DNA from 2 places in the Sphingomonas sp. T1 genome. Region 2 is predicted to be linked to the other one. Evidence: riboswitches for the same ligand, from Rfam matches in the RefSeq annotation. Region 2 holds a riboswitch; the other holds the start of a gene.
The links. A riboswitch is a leader RNA that binds a small molecule or an ion and turns the genes downstream of it on or off. The one in region 2 is predicted to bind thiamine pyrophosphate.

Region 1 (7,320 bases), 570 kb from region 2:
CAATCCTTTAAGTGCGTGGCCGAGCCAGGCAGGCATGTGTTCAAGCATCGTTTCCACCCTCCGAAGGACAGGCGCCGGGGCGCAGGACCGGTGCGCCATTGGCATACCAGCGGCTTTGGTCGCGCATCGTGCCGGCATCGTGATAACAGGCCTGCGCCGTGCCACCCGCCGGATCGATCGCGACCATCCAGTTGTGATCGCCGCAATTATGCGCCTCGCACCCCCAGGAGGCGATGCGCCGGCCCCGTTGGAAGATCGGCGTCTGCGGTCCCGAGCGTCCGCGGATGAGCGACCGCAGCCGGGCATCGTCGACAACCGCGAGCAACCCGCCGGCAACCTCGGTCCGATCGAAGAAATCGACGCCATCGACCGCGTCATGCGGATATTTGCCGACATAGGCGGTGAGCGGCGTGGTCTGCGCCTGCCCTGCCACGGGGGTCGGCGTCCGCGTGGCAGGCGGCGTGAAATTCGTAACCGCAGCGGTCTGCTGGGAATCGTCGCCCGCACTGCAGCCTGACACGGCCATGGCAAGCACTGCCATCCCCGCACGCAGCGACAGGGTAATCGGCGCAGCCCCGGATCCGATATGCATCGCAGCCCCCTCATGCTCTTTTCATCCCAACGCGCCGACTGGGCCGAGGTTGCCCGCGATGCCCGCACTGCCGGGGCGACTCGATGATCCGAATCTACGGGTATGCGCGAGTGCAAGCGTGTATCGTCGCCGTCCCGGGGCGCTCCGCCCCGCCGGAAGGGCAGCATCATGGCCAAGAGCCAGAAGAAATCGAACAAGGAAGTCCGCAAGCCCAAGGCCGAGAAGGAGCCCAAGGCGAACGCGTCGAACCCGACGACCAAGGGCAAGCCCGTCGAGATGACGACGCTCAAGTGATCCGGCACGAGACAGGACGATGACGATGGCGGACGACGATTACGTCTATGACGAGGCCAGCGGCGAATGGGTCGCCGCCGACGCCGCATCCACGACCCGCGCGGCGGACGACGACGCGGTCGTGGTCCGCGACTCGGTCGGCAACGTGCTGGCGGACGGCGACCAGGTGACGCTGATCAAGGACCTGACCGTCAAGGGCGCGGGCCAGACGCTCAAGCGCGGCACGCTGATCAAGGCGATCCGCCTGACCGGTGACGCGCAGGAGATCGATTGCCGCTACGAGGGGATCAAGGGTCTGGTCCTGCGCGCGGAGTTCGTGCGCAAGCGGTAACGGGCGTACCCCCTGATCCTCCCCCTGGCGGGGGAGGAGTTCGGGATGTGGCGGATCAGACGTCCGCGGGGAGATAGATCTCGCTGCCCTTCTCGCGGAACCTCTCGCTCATCTCCGCCATGCCCTTTTCCGCATCGGCATGCGCGCCCTTGGCGAAGATCGCGCGGTTGGCGTCGGTCTGATCGACATCGGCTGCGAGGAACGTGTCGGCCGGGCCATTCTGTTTCGCGGCGAAGTCACGCACCTCCTGCGTGATCTTCATCGAGCAGAATTTGGGACCGCACATCGAGCAGAAATGCGCGGTCTTGGCGCCTTCTGCGGGGAGCGTCTGGTCGTGATATTGCTCGGCCGTATCGGGGTCGAGGCTCAGGTTGAATTGATCGCGCCAGCGGAATTCGAAGCGCGCACGGCTTAACGCGTCGTCGCGCATCTGCGCGGCAGGGTGACCCTTGGCGAGGTCGGCGGCGTGCGCGGCGAGCTTGTAGGTGACCACGCCGACCTTCACGTCGTCGCGGTCTGGAAGCCCGAGATGCTCCTTGGGCGTCACGTAGCAAAGCATGGCGGTGCCGTACCAGCCGATCTGCGCCGCGCCGATGCCGCTGGTGATATGGTCATAACCCGGCGCGATGTCGGTGGTGAGCGGCCCCAAGGTATAGAAGGGTGCCTCGCCGCAGACCTCGAGCTGCTTTTCCATGTTTTCCTTGATCTTGTGCATCGGCACATGGCCGGGGCCCTCGATCATCACCTGGACGTCGCTCTTCCACGCGCGGTGGGTGAGTTCGCCAAGCGTGTAGAGTTCGCTGAACTGCGCCTCGTCGTTCGCGTCGGCGATTGAACCGGGGCGCAGCCCGTCGCCGAGCGAATAGGCGATGTCATACGCCTTCATGATCTCGGTGATCTCGTCGAAGCGCTCGTAGAGGAAGCTCTCCTTGTGATGGCTGAGGCACCATTTCGCCATGATCGAGCCGCCGCGCGAGACGATGCCGGTGACCCGCTTGGCGGTCATCGGGATATAGGCGAGGCGCACGCCGGCGTGGATCGTGAAGTAATCCACGCCCTGCTCCGCCTGTTCGATCAGCGTGTCGCGGAAGATCTCCCAGGTCAGATCCTCGGCGACGCCGCCGACCTTTTCGAGCGCCTGGTAGATCGGCACGGTGCCGATCGGCACGGGACTGTTGCGCAGGATCCATTCGCGCGTGTCGTGGATGTTGCGCCCCGTCGACAAGTCCATCACCGTGTCGGCGCCCCAGCGGATCGACCAGACGAGCTTGTCGACCTCGGCGGCGACGTTCGACGCGACTGCGGAGTTGCCGATATTGGCGTTGATCTTGACCAGGAAGTTGCGGCCGATCGCCATCGGCTCGGATTCGGGGTGGTTGACGTTGTTGGGGATGATCGCGCGGCCGCGCGCGACCTCGTCGCGGACGAATTCGGGGGTGACGAAGTCGGGGATCGACGCACCGAAGCTCTCGCCGTCGCGCTTATACTCTTTCAGCATCGCGCGGCCGAGATTCTCGCGGGTCGCGACATATTCCATCTCGGGCGTGATGATGCCGCGGCGGGCATAGTGCATCTGGCTGACATTGGCGCCGGCCCTGGCGCGCAACGGGCGTGCGATACTGCCGGGGAATTGCGGCACGCCGCCCGAGCGGTCGGGGCCGAGCTGGCCATTATCCTCGGCCCGGACCGCGCGCGCGTCGTAACTTTCGACATCGCCCCGCGCCTCGATCCACTGGCGGCGGAGTTGCGGCAGGCCGGCGTTGATGTCGATCGTGGCGCGCGGGTCGGTGTACGGACCGCTGGTGTCGTAGACGCGCAAGGGCGGCTCGGAACAGCTGGGGTCGAGCACGATCTCGCGCATCGCGACGCGGACGTCGGGGCTGGAGGGCACCGCGACATGGATCTTCCGCGAGCCGCGGATCGGGCCGGTGGTGACGCCGATGTCGGCGGTCGGGATGCGGGGATCGTAATCGGCCATGCGCTTGCTCCTAAAGGTCTCGGAGCAAGGCATACGGTTCTGTGGCGACCGCTCCCTCCCTCCGCCGGTATCAACCGGATCAGGTTCAGCGGGTCGAAGGCTCCTGCCTTCCTCTCAAGCGCGGATCGGCGCTCCCCCGGGGTAGGGCGAGCATAGGCGCAACGGACGGGGGCGCAAACGAAAAACCCCGCGCGGTCGGGCCGCACGGGGTTTCGGGTCGATCGGCGGGTTGCGATCAGAAGGTGTAGGTCAGGCCCACCGCGCCGAGCCACTGGTCGGCATCGCCGACGTCCGCGACGATCGGGCTGTCCTTGTACTTGCCGAGCATGCGGCCATAGAGCACGCCCGCGCCGACGCCGAACCCGCGGCGCAGATCACCCGACAGGCTCTGCAAGGCAAACGCGGAGACGTTGACGCGGCGGAAACCGCTGTCGTTGATGTCATAGGTGCGCAGGCCGCTGTTGATCGTGCCGATCGGCGTGACCGCGGCATAGGTCCGGCCAAAGCCCTTGCCCGCATAATCCGCCGACAGGCCGAACGCGACCAGGGTCCGGACCGACAGCGGCGTGGTGTAGTTGACCTGCGGGGTGATGACATAGCTGTCGTGCGTGCCCGACACGTCGTGGATATAGGCGACGCGCGCGGTCAGCGTGTCGTAATCGCTGGTGATGACACCGGTCTTGCCGATGCCGACAAAGCCGCCGACTTCATAGGCCGTGTCGATCTTGCCCAGCGCGCGGACCTGGCGGTTGTCGACCCGGCCCGTGCGATCGGTACGCACCGCGGCGATGACACCGACTTCGTAGTTGATGCCGACCGACCCGGTATTGGGGATCAGGTTCACATAGAGCTGCGTACCGCGCGTGAAGAAATCATGCCCGCGGACCGTACCGATCGCGACCGCGCCGGGGGTGAAGCTGTTGCTGTCCGCACCCTCGTAATCGGGAAGCGACGCGACGCCGAGACCGAGCGTGATGCGGTTGTTGTCGGCGGGATCGGTGATTGGCGGGGTCGGATTGGGATCCGTCTGCGCAAGTGCCGGCGTGGCGAGGGCGACTGCCGCGGTTGCGGCAGTCAGAACGAGTGAGAATGCGCGCAAGGACGGGCTCCGGACAAAAAGGTTCCACCGCGCAACGCGGGGCAACCCCATTCGGTCCGTTGCAATCCGTCAGAAGATGTAACGCATCCTGACCTGTTGCATTTCAGCATCACCGGCGAGCATGAACCGTGCCGCGGAAAAGCGCGGCGGTCCGAAGCGTACCGCGGCGTTGTTCGAGAAGCCATAGCCCTCGCGCGGGATGCCCGCGATCGTGTCGAGCTTGGAGTTGCTGTTCTCGTCATGGATGATCGCCAGCGCATAGCCGCGCTGCGGCAGGCCCGGAAAGCTCGTCGTCCGGACCGCGGCGGGCAGGGTCCGGGTCAGCGCCTTGGCATCGTCGACACAGGCGGGGAAATTGTCGGGGTCGGCGGTCAGACAGATACGGATCAAGCCCTTGGCCGAGCGAAGATTGTCGACCTCGACGTCAAGCCGCGTGACCGGGCTCGCCGCCGCCAGAACGGCCCAGAGCGCCGCCGCGGCCAGCACGCGCGGCAGCCTTGGCATGCGATCTGCGGACATTGCCGAGCTCCCGGTTGGTGCCGCAGAGCCGATCCCAGAACCGGAAAGTGAGCTCATAATTGCACCTGTATCGTTCATGATGTGGCTGATGGTGGCTGGCCGTGATCAGCCATGTCCCCAATGCTCCCCTCCACATGAACCGGGGAAAAACCTCCCGGCCCATCGGATTGGCCCCCTCCATAACGGTCATGACCGTCAGAGCCAAACCGAGCGCACCGCCAGGGTCGGAATCGCAATGACCCGTAGCGGAATTATCACAGCAACGGGACCGGATCGAACGCCGTTGCCATTCAGACCCTCGGTCGACCATGCCCGGCCGGTGCTCCACCTGTTTGCACTGACTCTAGCCTATCGCCCCCGCAAAATGATCGAAACCGGCGGCATCCGGATACGCGGCTGCAAAGCGCGACGGCCTGTGCGCCTGCAAACTCAACGCCGCCCTGATCTATGTCCGAACACCGGATCCTCATCATATCTTTATCGATTTTGCAGAATTCATGCGCCAACAACTCGGTTGTCTAAGTCTCATTGACGCCTTGCAATGTGAAATTTCACTCAGGTCAACGAATTTGAGATCCGGATAGCAGAACATTGCTCCATTACGACGATAACGCCTGTTTGAAAGTCTGACGCCATGTCGGAGACAGGCCATCTCGATACTATAAATTTAGGAGATGAGGATATGGCAACCATCAACATCATGATTGCTGTGGATGTGGAAACAGCTCAGTCGACGGCCAGTGGCCAGACCATCACCCAAGGTCTGTATATGATCGACACGACGGGCTATGAAGGCACGTCCGAGGGTGGCAACGAGTTGACGACGCCGTGCAATGCCGGTGACGTCTTGGTGTGGACCGTCTATCCCATCAATCCCGCCGATGATATCGCAATCACCGGGTTTACCGGTCAATGCACGCAGAACCCGCCGAATAGTGTATTCCAGAAGCTTGAAAAACAGACTACGCCCGCGGGCGTTATCTATTGGACCTGTGTGATCAACAACGGCACAGCAACGGGGTCCTACCAGTACAGCGTCGTCTTCTCGATGTCGGGCAAGACTTACAGCTATGACCCGTTCATCAAGGTCCCGGCGAACTGATCGCCAGCGCGTAAACATGGGCATGTGCGCTCCCGGCTGATCCGGAAATGAGCGCGCGCCGCACATGGTGCCGGGCAGCAGCGACGACTTGCGGCTGCCCGGTACCGTAAAAACCCGCGCAGTTCCTCGGCCAGCATCGCTCGACCTGTCCGCCGAGCGTCCGGAACCGAGGTCAGGCGCGTCGGTCGAGGATCAGGATCGGCGCGTCACGATAACGACCCTCGATGCGCAGGCGGTAGCCGAGGCGCTCGGCGAGGCGGAGCGAGGGCGCGTTGCCGGGGTCGAGGATGCAGGTCGTCGCGGCGATGCGCGGGTCGGCCCAGCCCAGGACCGCCGCCATCGCCTCCGACGCATAACCCTGTCCCTGCGCGTCGCCGGTCAGCGTCCAGCCCATTTCGGGGCCGACCGCACCGGGACCGTCGATCGGCGGCAGGATCGCGCGCCGCGCTTCGATCAACCCCATCTCGCCGATCAGCCGGCCGGTCACAGTCTCGCGCACGATCCAGCTGCCATAGCCGAACGCGGTCCACTGCCCGATCGAGCGGAGCAACCGGATCCACACTTCCTCGCGACTGCGCGGCGTGCCGCCGATCATCGCATAGACGCGGGCGTCGGCCCACATCGCGGCGCAATCGTCGAGATCGGCAGGGACATGGCCGGTCAGCGTCAGGCGCGACGTGGCCAGCGTCGGCGCCTGGGGGTGGCGAGGGCCGGGATCGCCGGCGTGCGGTGCTGGCGAAGCGTCGGTCGGGTGTGAGGGGGGCATGGCGGCTCCGAATTTGGCATGGACATAGTGGCGGAGATGGCGACGGCGCGCCATGCCCGACCTGACGCTCCCCCGCCCGTTCGCGTCCGGCGCGCGGTGGCAGCGGACGGCGATGGGGCAAGGGGGATCGCCCCGGTGGGGGAAGAGGCAGCGGGGCCGGCAATGCAGGTTGTCTTCGTGCGCGATTGGGCGGGAAAGGCTGTTTTCGCAGGCGCCGGTTTGCGCTAGTCGGAGCCATGGCATCGACGATCTCCTGCGACGTCGCGATCGTTGGCGCGGGCCTGGCCGGCGGGATGATCGCGCTGGCGCTCAAAGCGAAGCATCCGGCGCTCGACGTGCGGCTGGTCGATGCCGCCCCGACGGTCGGCGGCAACCACCTCTGGTCGTTCTTCGACAGCGACGTCGCGGCGGCGGACCGATGGATCGTCGCGCCGCTCGTGGTGCATGGCTGGCAGGGCTATGACGTGCGCTTTCCAGGGCATGCGCGGACCATCGACGCGCGTTACAATTCGATCGAGAGCGTCCAGCTCGACCGCGAGGTACGCCGCGTCCTGCCGCCGCACGCGCTGATGCTCGACCGCAAGGTGAGCGGCGCGAGCGCGACCGCGGTGGTGCTGAGCGACGGCGACCGGATCGAGG
Region 2 (7,320 bases):
CGTCACCGATGCGGACAGCGATGGCCCGATATAGCGATAGCCCAGCTCCTGCGAGACCGCATATTCGTTCTTCAGCGCGGTCGTCCCCGCGCTGACCAGCGCACCGCCCGCATAGCTGTCGTAGAGCGTGAACTCGTTCGGCGTGCGGAAATTGGTGGTGATGTTGGCGAACAGCTGCTGCCGGTCGTCGATCTCGTAATGCACCGCCGCCCGCGGCAGCGCGGCGAAGCTGTCGAGGCGGACGCGGTCCTGCGGCCCGGGCAGGTAATTGCGCCCGCTGCGAAGCACATTGACGCCCTTGAACCCGATATCGACCGCAAGACGCGGGGTCAGCGTGACGTGGTCGGCCAGGAACGCCGCCTTGGTCACCGTCACGGTCCGCTGGTTCTCATAGGCGAGCAGCCGGCCGTCCGCGGTCCGGATCGCCTTTGCGCGATAGCCCCAGCGATCGGCCGGTTCGCCGTCGGCACCGACCGCGGTGTAGGACTGGACGACGCGATCGGTGCCGTGATCGAACCACAGCCCCGCGGTCAGCCGGTGGATGCCGCGCTCGATCGTCAGCGTGTTGACCGTGCCCACGCGGCGCTGGTCGCCGGTGTAATTGCCCAGCACCGTCGCGACCCCGTCGACCGCGCCCGGCAGCGCGATCGGATCGGCGAGCGGCTCGATGCCGAGGAAATTGCCGGTCGTGCCGAGCTGCGTTCCATAGGGCGAATTACCGTAGCCGAACTGCAGATAGCTGGTGCTGTCGAGCGTCACCCCCGCGCCCAGAGCCAGATGCACCGGCGCCGACGCATAGAGGTTGCGGAACGGCGCGCGGTAGAGCCGCCAGTAATTGGTGTTGCCCGCGCTGTACCGCGCATCGAAGTTGAAATCGCGTCCCTGCGCGCGCCATTCGGCGAGCGTCGGGCTGCGATAGGTCGACGAGTTCGCATCGTTGAACGACAGCGCCAGGCTCGCGCGATTGCCATTCCCCCATTCGCCGAGCAGCTTGGCATCGACATGCTGGCGCGTGTCATGGCCGGCACCGCGCCAGTTGTTCGCGCGCGTGTTCGAATAGGAGACGAAGGCCCGCAACCCCGTCTGGCCGATCCGCCCGGTATCGAGCCGGACGAAGCCGCGGCGCGCCGCATAGGATCCGATCGACAGGTCGACGAGCCCGCGCGGCGCCGCACTCGGATCGTCGAGCCAGAGCGACAGCGACCCGCCCGCACCACCCAGCGTCGGCGACGCGATATCGACCGCGCCCTGCGCCAGCGCGATCCGCTGCAGATTCTCGGTATCGGCGAACTGCGAGGGATAGGCATAATAATAGCCGATGTCGTTCTGCGGCGCGCCCTCCATCGTCACACCGATCTCGTCCTGCCCCAGCCCGCGCAACGTCAGGCTCGAACTGGTCGACAGGCCATACGGATCGCTCGACGCGACGGTCGCGCCGGGCAGCAGGTTGACCAGCTGGAACGCGTTGAGCGTCGGCGCCTGCTTGGTGATGAACGCCGCGGCGATCGCGCTCTCGGACTTGGGCACCGTCTGGTCGGGGAGCAGCCCTTCGGGATCGAGAAGGCCGACGACGCGGATATCGACCGGGTCGGCGCCGTCCCGCGAATCCGCCTGCGTCTGCGCGCCGGCGGGGGCGAAGGCCACCACAGCACCAAGTGCCACTGCCAGCGCACTGCATGCAACACGGGGCGGCCGGCCCGCCATCAGGTCAAATCGAAGGATCATCACGGTCTTGCGTCCACTCCACACGGAGGGACGACGGACGCGCCGCCAGCCCTCCCTACGCCGGTATCAACCGGATCAGGTTCAGCGGGTCATGGGCTGCAGCCCACCTCTCAGCCGCGCGTCAGCGGCCCCCCGGGGAGCGCGCCGTCTAGGCGGTTCGGTCCTCCGGCGATAGCGTTATTGCCCGTTTGCCCGTCCGCAGCGCCGTCCCGGCACACGCGCGGCAGAATTATATGACAATCCACCCCGCCCAGACGCTTGCAGTGGGTGACAGCCGGACCGGTTTGCGCCACACAGGCTTTATGGAGCGTGTGCTGACCGACGTCGTTGCCCTGGAGAATCGGGATCTGGGACGGAACCTTACGCATGGCATGCTCGACCTGCTCGGCAAGGCCATCGTGACCGGCCAATATACGGATCGGCCCTTCCCGACCGAGGCGGAGATCGCGGTGGCGCATGGCGTCAGTCGATCGGTCACCCGTGAGGCGGTCAAGATGCTCACCGCCAAGGGACTGGTCAGCGCGCGCCCGCGACAGGGCACGATCGTGCAGCCAGCGAGCAGCTGGAACCTGTTCGACACCGATGTGCTGCGCTGGCTGCTCGACCGCAAATTCTCGGTCGAACTGCTGCAGCAGTTCAACCAGCTGCGGATCGGGATCGAACCCGAAGCGGCGGCGCTCGCGGCGCTGTACCACACCGAACAGGACATGGTCGCGATCGAGGCGGGGCTGGCGCGGATGGCCGCTGCGGAGCGCAGCTATGACGATCCGCTCGACGCGGACATCGCGTTCCACGTCGCCGTCCTGCGCGCGTCGCGCAATCCCTTCTACGCACAGTTCCAGTCGGTGGTCGAAACCGCGCTTCGCACCTCGATCCGCTTCACCAACCGGATCAAGGGGCGCAGCGCGAACATCGCCGACCATGCCGCGGTCGCCGTCGCGATCGCCGCGCGCGATGCCGATGGTGCGCGCGACGCGATGCGACGCCTGATCGGCGACGTTCTCAGCCTGATCGCCGAGGCCTGACACCCGAATCGTCGCGACCCGGTGTACGATCAAGGGACAGCACCGTGCGACGCCGTCACTCGACCTGATCGCGCTTTTCACTTATCGAGACGCGGTGCCCTTGGGCCCGGTGCCGCGAGTCGAGATTTGACAAGCGCCGGAATAGCTCGAAGGACAAATGCGACCGCGCATCATGCGGGTAGCAATTGAAAACATGACGGGAAACAATGCGAAGGGCTCGAGACGAGCGAACTGCACGGATCGGCAAGGTCGCGCTCGCGGCGGCGATGACTGGCGGTTTGGTGAGCGGTGCGCAGGCACAGACGGTCAACGTCAACACACCCGTCAGCGTGCCCGTCGCGGGCAATGTCGACCGGTTTCGTGTCGTGCCGGTGATCACCAGTGTCTATGACAGCAACGTGCTGCGTCTCAACGACGCGCGCGGGAGCGGGCCGCGCGACAATATCCGCGTTTCGCCGGCGCTGGCGGTCGATCTGAACCGCATCTTCGGACGCACCCGCGTCACCGCCGGCGGCACGGTCGGCTATGATTTCAACACCCGGTTCAGCGGCCTCGATCGCGAGCGGATCAACCTCACCTCGAGCGTGACGACCCCGGTCGGCGCGCCCTGCAGCGTGACCGGCAGCGCGGCGCTCGAACGCGCACAGTTCGATCTCGGCGACACCAACACCGTGGTGACCGAGAGCTTCCTGCGCCAGGTCTATGACGTCGGCGCGAGCTGCCGCGCCGCGGCGGGGTTCTTTCCCGCGGTGGGTGTCAACCGCGTGTCGCTCACCAACAGCAGCCGCAAGGTTCTGGACACGAACCAGTCGGCGCTACGCGCGGGGATCGGCTATGGGCGGCCCAGCCTCGGTACGCTGCAGCTCATTGGCTCGGTTGCGAAGATCGCGCGCCCGGGTATCGAGGATCTGACCGGGATCGACGATTCGACGATGATCACCGACGTCCAGCTGGTCTTCGAACGTTCGGTCGCGCCGCGCGTCAGCTTCCGGCTTGGCGGCGGCATCACGCATGCCGACCCCAAGCGCGCGGCCGTGCCGTCCTTCAGCGGCCCGTCGTTCGACGCGCAGGTGACGATACGCCCGGTGCCCCGGTTCACGATCGTCGGCTCCGGCCGCCGTGCGGTGCAGAATCAGAGCTCGTTTGGCGCGACCTATATCATCGCCGACAGCTATAATCTCAACGTGTCCTATCTGCTCTCGGCGCGTAGCACCGCCACGCTGTTCGCCCAGCGCGCGCGACGCGACCCGCGCGGCGAGGATCTGGCGCTCACGCTTCAGCCACCACGCGGCAAGGACAGGCTGAACGTCGTCGGCGGAAGCTATGCATTCGATTTTCACCGGTCGCTACGGCTCAGCCTGAACGTCGCTCACCAGCGCCGCACGGCTGACAATGCGATTTACGACTATACGGCCACATCCGCATCGGCGGGTGTCACGGCCCGTTTCTAAGGGGATGATGATGAAGATCCGCATGGCGCATTCGCTTGTTCTGCCGTTGCTCATGGCCGCTGCGGCCGCCGGGGCGCAGGTACCAACCGCGCCCCCCACGCCTGCGTCGACCGGTGCCGTGCCCAACGACGGGTATCGGCTGGCCCCCAATGACGAGGTCGAGGTGACGATTTTCGGCCAGGGTCCGGGTCAGGTGGTCAAGACGCGCGTCAAAAACGACGGCACGATCACCCTGCCGTTCCTCGGCGCGGTCCAGGTGCGCAACCAGACCGCGCGGGAACTGGCCGCGGACATCGCCGCCCGGCTGCGAAGCGGCGGCTATTTCGTCAAGCCCGTCGTCAATGTCGAGGTCACGCAGTTCGTCAGCAGTTCGGTGACCGTGTTCGGCGAGGTCGGAACTCCCGGCATCTATCCGCTCGATCTGCAGCTGACCGTCGGCATGACGCTCGCCCGCGCGGGCGGCACGCGTGGAACAAGCGCGGACTTTGCAATCCTGAAGCGCGACGGCGACCCGGTCGAACACCGCATCCTCCTCTCGGACCTCAGCGGCGAATGGAGCGCGGCGACGCTGCTCGAGGCGAAGGACACGCTCTTCGTTCCGGTCGCGCCTGTGGTCTATATCTACGGTCAGGTGAATTCGCCCGGATCCTTCCCCTTGAAGACCGGGATGACGGTTCGCCAGGCACTGGCTCGCGCCGGTGGTCCGACGCTTGCCGGATCGACGCGGAACGTCACGATCTTCCGCGATGGTGAGAAGTTGAAGAAGGTCGATCTCGACGGCGAACTGAAGGCCGAGGACTCGGTCTTCATCAATGAAAAATGGCTCTGAATCAGTGATCGGATTCCGGTGGCCGGGATGTCTCGTTTCATGCGGTGCCCTGCGCGTTCGTCGTCGCCAGGTCCGTTTCGCAACAGCCTGACGTCTGCGGCCACGGCCTGAGAAGAGGGCGCGCCGGCAACGGGGCGCCTTTTTTCATGCCCTACTGCCCCGCCACGTCCGTCGCCGCCGGCGCCGGCGCACCTCGCTACCCGGGCCAGCCGTCGCGATTCCCCCGGCGTTGGTCGAGTGACGCTTGCACGGGTCACCGGCTTGGGTGATGGGCGTGCCGATGCGACATAACGGCCTGTTCATCGCGCTGGGGGGCGCTGCGCTGGTCGCGACGGCTGGCGTTGCGGTCATGATTGCGCCCGCGCGAACCGGTCTGCCGATCACGCTCGATCCCGCCGCCGATGCCCCCTCCGCGACTGGGCCGCGCAAGCCTGCGCATCCGCGCTATACCGGCGTCAACATCGCGACGGGCGGCTTTGCCTCCAAGCGCATTCCCGGGCGCTACGGCTTCGACTATTTCTACCCCAAGCCACAGGAGACCGCGCCCTTCGTCGCCGCGGGCATGAACGCGATCCGCGTGCCCGTTCTCTGGGAACGGCTGCAACCGCGGCCCAATGCCCCGATCGACGCCGCGGAACTCGCACGGCTCGACGAATCGATCGCGGGGCTCGGCGGGTTCGGCCTGATCATCCTCGACGTGCACAATTACGCCAAATACCGGGGACAACGGCTCGACCAGATCGACCCGCGCGGCGCCATGCTCGCCGACCTCTGGACCCGCCTCGCCCGCCATTATGCCGGGGATCAGCGCATCGCGTTCGGCGTGATGAACGAACCCAATGGCCTCTCCGCCACGGCGTGGCGACCGATTGCGGAGGCGTCGTTACAGGCGATCCGCGCGACGGGCGCGCGCAATCTGGTGCTCGTCCCGGGAACGAACTGGTCGGGTGCTCATTCCTGGACGAAAGGCAGCGACTCGAACGGCGAGGCGTTGAAAACGCTCGTCGACCCGGCGAACAACATGGCGTTCGAGATGCACCAATATCCGGATGCCGACTCCTCGGGAACGCATCCGGAATGCGTGTCGCCAAAGGCCGCCGCACAGGCATTCGACTCGGCCACCGCCTGGCTGCGCGCCAACAAGGCACGGGGATTTCTCGGCGAATTCGGCGCGAGCAGCGACCCGAACTGCCTCGCCGCGCTCGATGCGGTGCTCGTCACACTTGACGCGGGCTCAGACGTCTGGCTCGGTTGGACCTATTGGGCAGGCGGCGCCCTGTGGGGGCCGTATATGTACAGCGTGCAACCCGACAAGACCGGGGACAAACCGCAAATGTCTATCCTGATACGGCACAAATCTTAATGATCACAGGGTATAGTGGCCCCGTGGAGCCGTACGGCAATCCTATTGTGCGTTGCAGCAACGTCGCGTACCCGCTCCCCGGATCGGCAAGGCAGATACAAGAATTATGTTGAAGTCATGGATTGCATCGCTGACGCGCTGGCTGGACGGCCGCGGATGGGCCGAGCCCCCCGTGATCGAGCTGACGCATCGCTACACCCCGCCCGCCGCGCCGGTCGTCGACCTGCCCGCGGATCCTGCCCCGGCAAGCACCGCGACGCGGCTGATCGGCGACCGGCGCCGGATCGCAGACACGTTCGATGCCGCACGCCCGGTGCGGACCCGCGGCGAGCTGTTCGGACGCGCGGTCGAGCTCGACCATCTGCTCGCCGCGACGCTCGACTTTCACCAGCATGCGGTGATCCACGGTGCGCGCGGCTCGGGCAAGACGTCGCTGGTGCGCGTGCTCGGTGAGCATGCGGATGAATCGGGCGCCGTCGTGCTCTATTTCGCGTGCGAACCGCATGCGACCTTCGCCGACATCATCCGGCTCTATCTCGACGCGCTCCCGCCCGCAGCCTTCGCACCGGGCGGGCAGCGCGCCTTTGCGCAGAAGCTCGAACAAATGCCGGAGAATTTCGGCCCGCGGGCGTTCGTCGATCTGGTGGCAGACCGCGTGACCGCGCCGACGATCCTGATCTTCGACGAGTTCGACCGGATCGAGGATGCGAGCGTGAAGAGCGACGTCGCCGCGGCGATGAAGCTGCTGTCCGACGCGCTCGTGCCGGTGCTGTTCGTGCTGGTTGGGATCGCGCGGACCGTGTCCGACGTCGTCGCTGGCCACCCGTCGCTGCGCCGGCACATGCGGATCGTGTCGCTGGGCCGGATCGGCGCCGACAGCGTCGACGCGCTGATCGCACGCGGCGAGGCCAATACCGGCGTCCGCTT

Region 1: another riboswitch for thiamine pyrophosphate. It lies ahead of thiC (phosphomethylpyrimidine synthase ThiC); the one in region 2 lies ahead of GV027_RS14215 (TonB-dependent receptor domain-containing protein).

What each region holds. Positions count from the first base shown of each region.
Region 1 is NZ_LR733875.1:2,547,443-2,554,762, forward strand. Features, by position in the region: gene GV027_RS11485 (YbhB/YbcL family Raf kinase inhibitor-like protein) at 1-48, opposite strand, end outside; gene GV027_RS11490 (hypothetical protein) at 41-592, opposite strand; gene GV027_RS21720 (hypothetical protein) at 761-886, shown strand; gene GV027_RS11495 (alkylphosphonate utilization protein) at 912-1,217, shown strand; gene thiC (phosphomethylpyrimidine synthase ThiC) at 1,273-3,195, opposite strand; TPP riboswitch at 3,235-3,342, opposite strand; gene GV027_RS11505 (MipA/OmpV family protein) at 3,431-4,294, opposite strand; gene GV027_RS11510 (DUF2141 domain-containing protein) at 4,364-4,813, opposite strand; gene GV027_RS11515 (sterol desaturase family protein) at 4,719-5,123, opposite strand; gene GV027_RS11520 (hypothetical protein) at 5,496-5,915, shown strand; gene GV027_RS11525 (GNAT family N-acetyltransferase) at 6,088-6,681, opposite strand; gene crtY (lycopene beta-cyclase CrtY) at 6,918-7,320, shown strand, end outside.
Region 2 is NZ_LR733875.1:3,112,960-3,120,279, reverse strand. Features, by position in the region: gene GV027_RS14215 (TonB-dependent receptor domain-containing protein) at 1-1,704, opposite strand, end outside; TPP riboswitch at 1,775-1,863, opposite strand; gene GV027_RS14210 (FadR/GntR family transcriptional regulator) at 2,028-2,750, shown strand; gene GV027_RS14205 (outer membrane beta-barrel protein) at 2,957-4,201, shown strand; gene GV027_RS14200 (SLBB domain-containing protein) at 4,212-5,030, shown strand; gene GV027_RS14195 (glycoside hydrolase family 5 protein) at 5,311-6,393, shown strand; gene GV027_RS14190 (ATP-binding protein) at 6,500-7,320, shown strand, end outside.